DNA from 3 places in the Streptomyces sp. NPDC058650 genome. Region 2 is predicted to be linked to each of the others. Evidence: riboswitches for the same ligand, from Rfam matches in the RefSeq annotation. Region 2 holds a riboswitch; each other region holds the start of a gene.
What was found. A riboswitch is a leader RNA that binds a small molecule or an ion and turns the genes downstream of it on or off. The one in region 2 is predicted to bind cyclic di-AMP.

Region 1 (3,265 bases), on a different contig from region 2:
GCGTACGCCCCCAGCCCCGACCTGGCCAGCCGCGCCCAGCAGATCGCGATCGCCGACAAGGCGCTCGCCGCCGGCGGCACCGACTGGGCCACCTGCGCGCCCATCGCCGGTCTGACGAACGACGGCAAGGTCACCGGGGTCAACCCCGGGCCCACCGCCGCCACGAAGACGCCCACGGGACCCGTCGCGGAGTCGAACCGGACCGCGGGCGTCCCGGTCACGCCCTCGGAGACCGCCGCTGCCGAGAAGTCCGCGGAGGAGTCCGGCCCCGCCACCGAGGGCGCCGAGCCGCCCCGTACCGCGTCGAAGGCCCCCGCCGCGCCCACCACGCCCGTCAGCCCCACCGCCCCCGTCAGCCCCACCGCGCCGGTCAGTCCGACCGCGCCGGCGACGGCGGCCACCACTCCGGCCGCGCCGGGTACGGCGACCACGCCGGGCACCTCGACCGCGCCGGGCACCTCGACCGCGCCGGGCACCTCGACCACCCCCGCGGCGCCCGACGCGTCCCTGACGCCCGTATCGCCCGTATCGCCCGAGGTGCCGAAGGGTGACGCCTCGTCGGCCACTCCCGGCACCGGCAAGCACCGGGGCGGGGCAGCCCCGGAGGAAACCGGCAAGACGGACACCTCCGTCGAATCCGGCAGACATGCTTCATCGACGGACAACCTGGCGGAAAGTCCTACCGTCCTGCCGGTCACTGACGAGGCGAAGAATTCGGACGCAACGGACAGTCAGGACACTTCGGATGCCTACACCGTGCGGCCCGGCGACAATCTGTCCGAGATTGCACAGGAGAACGAACTCCCCGGAGGGTGGAACGCCCTCTATGACGCCAACCGCGGGACCGTGGGCATCGATCCGGACCTCATCGTCCCTGGTCAGAGCCTCGACCTGACGATCGGTTCGGAAGAGAAGGCGGAGTAGTTCCGGGTCATATGTCCGGTTCTGGGCAAGTGAGACATGGGTCTCTTCGCCTCAACTGGCGTGTCACGTCCGCGAACTTTGCCCCCGTCACCTCCCACCTGCGCAAACGCCCTCCATCGAAGGGCAAGTAGGGGCGATATTTCCGCAATACGCCTCTTTGAACTTCCGGTGGGTCTGTGTCTACGGTCGTAACCGCTCGCCACCGCGGGCCCCGTCGACCGAAACGCCGAATCCTGCCGTCGGCCGATGGGAACGTCGCGTAAGCGCCGTAGGCAGGAGCGGGGGACCCAAGGTAAGTGCCGACCCCGGCCGTTGAGACAGACGGCCGACGATCGGCTAGGGGTTAAGTCGCGTGCTAGGACACGCGGCCGGACAACTCATTGGTCCGAACCCGACAGCTCACCTCGTAGGCGTCGGTGAGGAGAATCTCCATGCTGTTTTCCGGCAAGGGCAAACACCGTCGTCCCTCCAAGGCCACCCAGGTCGTCACGCTCGTCGGTGTCACCGGTGTCGCCGTCGCCGCCCCGCTGATGACCGCGGGCACCGCCTCGGCCGCCACGTCCTCCGAGTGGGACCGCGTCGCCCAGTGCGAGTCCGGCGGCAACTGGTCCATCAACACCGGCAACGGGTACTACGGCGGCCTGCAGTTCTCCGCCTCCACCTGGGCCGCGTACGGCGGCACCGCCTACGCCTCGACCGCCAACCAGGCGTCGAAGTCCCAGCAGATCGCCATCGCCGAGAAGGTCCTCGCGGGCCAGGGCAAGGGCGCCTGGCCGTCCTGTGGCGTGGGCCTCTCCGGCGCCTCGTACGACGGTGGCTCCGCAGAGAGCGCGCCGCAGCAGCAGGCCGCGCCGAAGCAGGAGACCCAGCAGCCGCAGCGCAGCACCCAGCCCTCGCAGCAGCGCTCGACCGAGCAGCCGACCACCCGCAGCGAGCAGCGCCAGGCCCCGAAGCAGGCCACGCAGCAGCAGGCCGCGCCGAAGGCCGCCGCCAAGAAGACGGTCACCACCCCGACCGGCAAGGTGGTCAAGAAGGGTGACGGCGAGTACAAGGTCGTCGCCGGCGACACCCTCAGCAAGATCGCCGAGGCGCACGGCGTCAAGGGCGGCTGGGCCGAGCTCTTCGAGCTGAACGAGGACGTCGTCGACAACGCCGACCTCATCTACGTGGGCCAGCAGCTCCACCTCAAGTGAGCCCGGCGGCTCGGGTGAGTCCGGCGGCTCGCCCGACCCCGACGACCCTCCCGCGGTGACCACCCCGGTCCGGCGCACTCTCCCCCGTGCGCGCCGGACCGGGGTTCCGTGTGTCCGGGGTTCCGAAGCGCCCCTTCGGGGCGACCCGACGGTTACCGCTCAGTAGATCTGGGGCCCTTCGTCCCGAGATGCATGCCCTTGGGTCCTTTTTCGTCCCAGGGGGCGGGCGCACGGCCGACCGGAGCCCCGGAGCCGGTTAGGCTCTTGGCGCAAGGCCAAGCGACCCTGCACCGGCCATGCGTCACATCCAGCGTCACATCCCAAAAAGGAGATGCTCGTGCCGTCCATCGACGTCGTCGTAGCCCGGGAAATCCTGGACTCCCGAGGTAACCCCACGGTCGAGGTCGAGGTCGGCCTCGACGACGGCAGCACCGGTCGTGCTGCTGTTCCGTCCGGTGCGTCCACCGGCGCGTTCGAGGCCATCGAGCTTCGCGACGGTGACCCGAACCGCTACATGGGCAAGGGTGTCGAGAAGGCCGTCCTCGCCGTCATCGAGCAGATCGGCCCGGAGCTCGTCGGCTACGACGCCACCGAGCAGCGCCTGATCGACCAGGCCATGTTCGACCTCGACGCCACCGAGAACAAGGGCTCGCTCGGCGCCAACGCCATCCTCGGCGTCTCCCTCGCCGTCGCGCACGCCGCGTCCGAGGCCTCGGACCTCCCGCTCTTCCGCTACCTCGGCGGCCCGAACGCGCACCTGCTGCCCGTTCCGATGATGAACATCCTCAACGGTGGGTCGCACGCCGACTCCAACGTGGACATCCAGGAGTTCATGATCGCCCCGATCGGCGCGGAGTCCTTCTCCGAGGCCCTTCGCTGGGGTGCGGAGATCTACCACACCCTCAAGGGCGTGCTGAAGCGCAAGGGCCTCTCCACCGGCCTCGGCGACGAGGGCGGCTTCGCCCCGAACCTGGAGTCGAACCGCGCCGCCCTGGACCTCATCATCGAGGCCATCAAGGAGGCCGGCTACACCCCGGGCACCGACGTCGCGCTCGCGCTCGACGTCGCCGCGTCCGAGTTCTACAAGGACGGCACGTACGAGTTCGAGGGCAAGTCCCGCTCGGCCGCCGAGATGACCGAGTACTACG
Region 2 (3,265 bases):
ACGAAACCGGCCTCGCGGGCGACGAGGACGTCGTCGCGACCCTCACCCTCTCCAAGTCCCTGGGCAGTCAGGGCGGCGCGGTCCTCGGCCCCGCCCGGGTCGTCGAGCACCTGGTGAACGCGGCGCGCACCTTCATCTTCGACACCGGGCTCGCCCCGGCCGCGGCGGGCGGCGCGCTGGCGAGCCTGCGGCTGATCGCCGCCGAGCCGGCGCTCGCCGGGCGGGCGCGGGCCGTCGCCACCACCTTGTACGAGCGCCTCACGGCGGCCGGACTGACCGCCGCGCGGCCGGACGCGGCCGTGGTCTCGGTGCGCGCCCCCTCGCCCGAGGCGGCGCTGCGCTGGGCGGCCGACTGCCGCGAACAGGGTCTGGCGGTCGGTTGCTTCCGGCCCCCGTCCGTGCCGGACGGCATCTCGCGGCTCCGGCTCACGGCCCGCGCCGACCTCACGGACGCCGAGCTCGGACGGGCGGTGGAGACGATCCTGCGTACCGCGCCCGCCGCCTGAGGCGACCCCAAGAGCGTTCTCGGGCAGCAGAGTTCACCGCTTCGGGCGATAGATCCCCGCATTTCGTGGTGGAAGGCCGTACGGGGCGGCACGATCGGTTGCACTCTGACGCGAAGCGCAATCCGGGGTGGTGTCCCCGGCGGGAAAGGGACAGCGCCGCCATGGCAGACCATCAGGAAGTATCCGTCACTCTGCCGAGCGATCCCGCGTCGGTCCGCACGGCACGGAGATACGTCGCGGACGTCCTGGGGGACTGGGGGCTCGACGACGACGCGGAGATCGCGGACTCGATCCGGCTGATCGTCTCGGAACTGGCCACCAACGCCGTCCAGCACACCTTCGGGCAGTCGCCCACCTTCACGGTCGACCTCCGCCTGGAGCGGGAGGAGCGCCTGCACATCGGTGTGACCGACAGTCATCCCCGTTGGCCCCGCCGCCTTCCGGCGGCGGTCCAGCAGGACAACGGTCGCGGCATGGTCATCATCCGCGTCCTCGCGGCGGAGGCCGGCGGCCGCCTCTCGGTCACGCCGACCGAGGAGGGTGGCAAGACCGTCTGGATCACCCTCCCGTGGACGATGGCCCCGGTGTAGGGCTCGTACCGTCGAGGAGAGGCATGCGGCTGAGTGAGGCGTGCGGCTGAGTGAGGCGTCCGACTGAGCGAGGGGTGCTGGTGAGCGAGGCGTGCTGGTGAGCAAGGAGTGCGGCGGCGCCACCGCACCCTCCGGCTCGGTCGGGTCAGTTCCCGGGGTCCGTCATCGGACGCGGCCGTAGTAGACCTTCGACGACCAGATCTTGTCGAGCTTCACCCAGGAGCCCGTCTTGGGCGAGTGCCAGATCTTGCCGCTGCCGGCGTAGATGCCGACGTGGTAGACCCTCCCGCCGGAGTGGAAGAAGACCAGGTCGCCCTTCTGCCGGCTGGACGAGGAGATGTGCCGGGACTTGTTGTACTGCTGCTGCGCGGTGCGAGGCAGCGACTTGCCCGCCTTCTTGTACGCGTAGAGCGTCAGACCGGAGCAGTCGAACCGGGTGGGTCCGGTCGATCCGTACCGGTAGGGCGATCCTTTCTTCGACGCGGCGACGCTCAGTGCCTTGTTCGCGTGTGTCGTCGCTGCCTGGGCCTCCGATGCCGCGCCTGGTGCGAACAGCGTGCCGCCGACGGCGGCGAGGGTGAGAGCCGAGACGGCTCCGGCCCGGGACAGCAGGGACGGGACATGCATCTGCGCGGTCATGCGCAACCCTTCGTCAGCCGCCTGCGAAGGATGACCTGTCGGGTTCGGGCTGGCGAAGATGCCCGGCCGCGGCTGCGGCTTCACCCCAAGGAACGGGCCCGCTGCGGTGACAGCGCGAACGTTCCGTACTGATTGGGTCCTCCACTCCTGCCGATCCACTCCTGTCGACCAGACGTCCGGGACAGCGGCAGGACTCGGCGTCCGCCCGGACCGCCCCGCCGCGGTGGCGGGGGCTTGTCGTCGACAGGGATCTTGACCCACGACATGGGCGAAAACCGAGCTGAAACGGCGATATGTGAGGCTCCTCACGACTGATCCGTTCGGGTGGACAGACCGCCTTTGTGATCTTCGGAGGTTTGGCCTACGAGCCGCGTACCAGCGATGGAACGTTCGATTCCGCCAAATGCGTACACCTGTTGCGCAACTCGCCCGCTTCATATGTCGACTCGTCGACTACGCCGAACGGGGGAGGGATTCTGCGTTGCGTGTCGCCCGACCGGCCCTGGACACGACACGCGGAAATGTCAACTCGCGCGAGTCCGGGGGACGGTGACCCGGTCGGCCCGGCGCTCTCCGTTCAACACCCTTAGGGCGCGCGCCAATGTGTCCGCGTGGACGTCGGTCTCGCCCCGTTTATGCATGAGCGTCAGGGCCTCGCGCAGCGCCTCCGCGCGTCCCACCAGGGCCTGCGCCGCACGCAACGCCCCATAGGTATGCGTACTTCTGGATGGATTGATCTTGCCGAGGAGGTCGACGACTTCGAGGTACGCGTCGATGAGGTCGCCCTCGGCCCGGGTCAGGGCCGGCAGCGGCGGCAGCTCGGGGACCACGGCCGCTTCACCGTGCCGTACCGCCGGCGGCGGAGCGCCGGTTCACGACGACGTGGTCCGCCAGGCCGTACGCGACGGCCGCCGGTGCGTCCAGGACGGTCAGGCGGTCGATGTCGGCGTCGATCCGCTCCCGCTCCTGCCCGGTGTGCTCGGCGAGCAGCCCGGCGACCAGCGCGCGCAGCCGCAGCAGTTCGCTCGCCTGGAGGTCGAGGTCGCTGAGCTGTCCCTGGAGGGGCTCGTCCAGGGTTGGCTGCCGGAGCGTGACCCGGGCGCCGGGCAGGATCAGACGCTTGCCCGGCGTGCCGGCCGCGAACAGGACGGCCGCGGTGGAGACGGCCTGGCCCAGGCAGGTGGTCTCCACGTCGCAGGAGAGCGTCCGCATCGTGTCGTAGATCGAGGTCATGGCGGTGACGGAGCCGCCGGGGGAGTTGATGTAGAGGGAGATGTCCTGGCCCGGCGCCGCGTGGTCGAGGTACAGGAACTGGGCGATGGCGTCGTTGGCCGAGGTCTCGTCGACCGGCGTGCCGAGGAACACGATCCGGGACTCGAGGAGCTTCGAGTACGGGTCGAGGGTCCGGGTCCCGAAGCTGGCCCGCTCCGTGAACTCGGGCAGAACGTAGCGCGCGTCCATGGCTGAGCACCTCCATCGATCTGTCTCTGTCAAAAATGTACAGGACGTACAGGCCGTAAGATGGGGAGC
Region 3 (3,265 bases), on a different contig from region 2:
CGACTTCTCGCAGACGTCCGACGCGGAGGTGCTCGACTGCCTCGCCCGCAGCCGGGCCGCGCGCGACCCCGTCGTCCGGGACACGGACGTCCGGATCCCGGCGACCGGTGCCACCCTCGCCGGACGGCTCGCCGTCCCCGACGGGGCGACCGGCATCGTCCTCTTCGCCCATGGAAGCGGCAGCAGCCGGCACAGCCCGCGGAACCGCGCGGTCGCGGCGGCCCTGAACCGGGCCGGTCTCGGCACGCTGCTGTTCGACCTGCTCACCGAGGCCGAGGCGACCGACCGGGCCCACGTCTTCGACACCCCGCTGCTCGCCGGACGGCTCGCGAGCGCCACGGACTGGCTGGCCGGGCACCCCGAGGGCGGCGATCTGCCGCTCGGCTACTTCGGGGCGAGCACGGGTGCGGCCGCCGCGCTGTGGGCGGCGGCCGATCCCGGTTCCGGCGTCGCCGCCGTCGTCTCACGCGGTGGCCGGCCCGACCTGGCGGGCGAGCACCTGGGCCGGGTGCGCGCCCCGACCCTCCTGGTGGTGGGCGGCCGGGACGCGCTGGTGCTGGACCTCAACAGACGCGCCCAGGCCCTGCTGCGCTGCGAGAACCGGCTGACCGTCGTCCCCGGCGCCACTCACCTCTTCGAGGAGCCGGGTGCCCTGGAGGAGGTGGCGGAGCTCGCCACGGACTGGTTCGCCGAGTGGTTCCGGCGTCAGTAGGCCCCGTTGACGTTGTCGATGGAGCCGTAGCGGTCGGCCGCGTAGTTGCAGGCGGCCGTGATGTTGGCGACCGGGTCGAACAGGTCCGTGGACGTGCCCGGCACGTGGTAGGCGTCGAAGGTCGGCTGGATGACCTGGAGCAGACCCTTCGAGGGGGTGCCGGCCACGGCGTTCGAGTCCCAGAGGTTGATGGCCCGGGGGTTGCCGGAGGACTCGCGCATGACGTTGCGGAGGATTCCGTCGTACGAACCGGGGATGCCGCGCTGGGCCATGATGTCCAGCGACTCGCGGATCCAGCCGTCGAGGTTGTCGGCGTACTGGGTGGCGGCGGCCGGGGCGGCCTTGACGGCGGGCGCGGCGGCGGGCGCCGCCTGCGCGGCGGAGGCACCCGAGGCGGGGGCCGGAGCCGCTGCACGGCGCTGGGAGCGGCTCGCCCGCTCAGTGGTCGTGGAGCTCTTCTTCTGTGCGGTCGCGGCCGCCGGGGCGGGCTTCGCGGAATCCCGACGAATCGTCAGTTCGAGACCGGGGTGAATGAGTGACGGATTGTCACCCACGACGGATTTGTTGGCCTGGTATATCGACTTCCAGCCGCCCTGAATTCCCTTCTTCTGGGCGATCAGGGAAAGCGAGTCACCACTCACGACGGTGTACGTGCGCGCGGCGGCGGGGGCCGAGGGAGCGGCGGCCGGAGCGGTGGCGGGCTGCGCCGCGAAGGACTGCGCGGCGATCTTGGGTGCGGCCGAAACGGTCTCGGCGCCGGCCGTCGCGGGGACGACCAGCGGCAGGGCCAGCGCGGCCCCGCCCGTGCCGGCGAGTGCGAGGCCGCGGGAGACGGTGCGGCGTCGGGGGCGGCGGTGCTTACCGTGTGCAGGCATGACGGATTTCCTCTCCGGCGCCTGCGGGGTGAGCTGTCGGGTTCGGACGGGAGATGTCCGGCCGCGCGCACGCGGCTGCACCCCGAGCCGTTCCGGATTCCGGACCGGCGAATTCGTGGGTCCCCCGCTCCTGCCGTCGGGTGAAAGGGAGGTGTTTTCGGGCGGCGGCAGGATTAGGCGTTCCGCTCGAATGGGGGTGACCGTAGGCCAGCATTGCGGCGGATAACAAGAGGAGCCGAACGTTCGCAGCCGGAATTGGATCTCCGAATTCAAGGAATTCAAGATCGACCGCACTCGGGATCCGATGAACTTCCGTGCGCGGTAAGGCCTGCGGGTGTACGGGTCCCTGGCGGGGGCGAGAGAAAGTGAACCGCATCACCAGGAGGGTAATGTCCGAATATGCGATGTAATTCCGTTGGTGAGTAAATGAGCGGAAATTACCCGGGCTGGGCTGTTCGCCCGCACCGGGCGTGAGGGGCACGCCCGGTGCGGGCAAAAGTCGCAAACCAGACATTCTTCTTGAAAGATGGAGTCCCCCCCGACCCAGGAGCCTCCCGGATGCCGACCTCCATCGCCCCGCTCAGCCCGGACGGACTCGACCGCGAGGCGGCCGCTCTCTTCGAGAGCGCCACCTGGCAGCGGATCGTCACCGACTGGACCGCCCCCGCTCGACCGGCCCCCGCGCCGGAGCCGACGCCCGAGCCCGCCGACTGGCGGTCCCTCCTCACCGTGTCCGTGGACCGGCTCGTGGCCGACGCGCTCGACGCGCTCCCGCCGCCGCCCCCCGCCGAACGCACGCTGCCCGGCCGCATCGGGGCCGTACTCCCGGACCGACTGCACGCCTGGCGCCGGATCGGCCGCCCCGAGCTGCGCCCCTCGGTCCACCTCGGCTACGCGCGGCTGGTGCTCACGGAGTGGGGCTGGCAGAACGCCCCGTACAAGCTGCGCGACGCACGGGGAGCGCGCTGCGTCTGCGGCGCGCTCCTCGCCGCCCACCGCCTCGGCTACGGCGGTGTGGACACCATGAACGAGGCGGCCGCCTGGATCATGACCGAGCTCCGCTCTCAGGGATGGGGCGAGCTGATCGGTCCGTGGAACCGGGCCCCCGGCCGTACGGCCGCCGAGGCGGTGGGCCTCCTCGACGCGACGATCCGACGCGCCGCGCACGCCGGCCGGTGAGGCCGGCGGGTGAGGTCGGCGGGTGACGCCGGCCGGTGTGCGAAGGGTTCAGCCGGTGACGCTCGGGGCTCCGGTCTCGATGTGGCCGGTGTACCGGCGTGACCAGGTCCCGTCGATGTCGGCGACGATCGTGAAGTCGTACCAGCCGCCGCTGTAGGCCACCGCGTTGAAGAAGTCCTCGCGGTCGGAGTTCGCCGGGACCGTGTAGGTCCACGGTCCGTCCGTGCGGTAGGCGTTCGAACGGATCGTGAACGTCACCGGTCCCGCCGAGGTGTTGGTCATCCTGAACCACAGGGCGGTCCGGCCCGTCCCCGCCTCCGGCGCGAACCGGGCCGCGACCTCCACGGCCTTGCCGGCCTTGGACGCGTCGCCGATGAAGCGCCGCAGGAAGCGGTTGGGGCCCATCATCGAGATGTCGTACTTCCCGGAGCCCGACCCGATCCCGATGTTGAAGTAGTCGGAGGCCGTGGCACCCGCGTCGACCGTGTACTGCCAGGCC

Region 1: another riboswitch for cyclic di-AMP. It lies ahead of ACFWWU_RS27640 (transglycosylase family protein); the one in region 2 lies ahead of ACFWWU_RS06720 (C40 family peptidase).
Region 3: another riboswitch for cyclic di-AMP. It lies ahead of ACFWWU_RS14825 (transglycosylase SLT domain-containing protein); the one in region 2 lies ahead of ACFWWU_RS06720 (C40 family peptidase).

What each region holds. Positions count from the first base shown of each region.
Region 1 covers NZ_JBHXRL010000018.1:118,142-121,406, forward strand. Annotated here, with positions in the region: gene ACFWWU_RS27635 (transglycosylase family protein) at 1-924, shown strand, start outside; cyclic di-AMP (ydaO/yuaA leader) riboswitch at 1,139-1,352, shown strand; gene ACFWWU_RS27640 (transglycosylase family protein) at 1,356-2,117, shown strand; gene eno (phosphopyruvate hydratase) at 2,449-3,265, shown strand, end outside.
Region 2 covers NZ_JBHXRL010000003.1:131,957-135,221, forward strand. Annotated here, with positions in the region: gene ACFWWU_RS06710 (8-amino-7-oxononanoate synthase) at 1-506, shown strand, start outside; gene ACFWWU_RS06715 (ATP-binding protein) at 668-1,096, shown strand; gene ACFWWU_RS06720 (C40 family peptidase) at 1,259-1,735, opposite strand; cyclic di-AMP (ydaO/yuaA leader) riboswitch at 1,739-1,945, opposite strand; gene ACFWWU_RS06725 (hypothetical protein) at 2,260-2,565, opposite strand; gene ACFWWU_RS06730 (ATP-dependent Clp protease proteolytic subunit) at 2,573-3,196, opposite strand.
Region 3 covers NZ_JBHXRL010000007.1:139,913-143,177, reverse strand. Annotated here, with positions in the region: gene ACFWWU_RS14830 (alpha/beta family hydrolase) at 1-712, shown strand, start outside; gene ACFWWU_RS14825 (transglycosylase SLT domain-containing protein) at 706-1,587, opposite strand; cyclic di-AMP (ydaO/yuaA leader) riboswitch at 1,593-1,777, opposite strand; gene ACFWWU_RS14820 (hypothetical protein) at 2,146-2,766, shown strand; gene ACFWWU_RS14815 (phosphocholine-specific phospholipase C) at 2,815-3,265, opposite strand, start outside.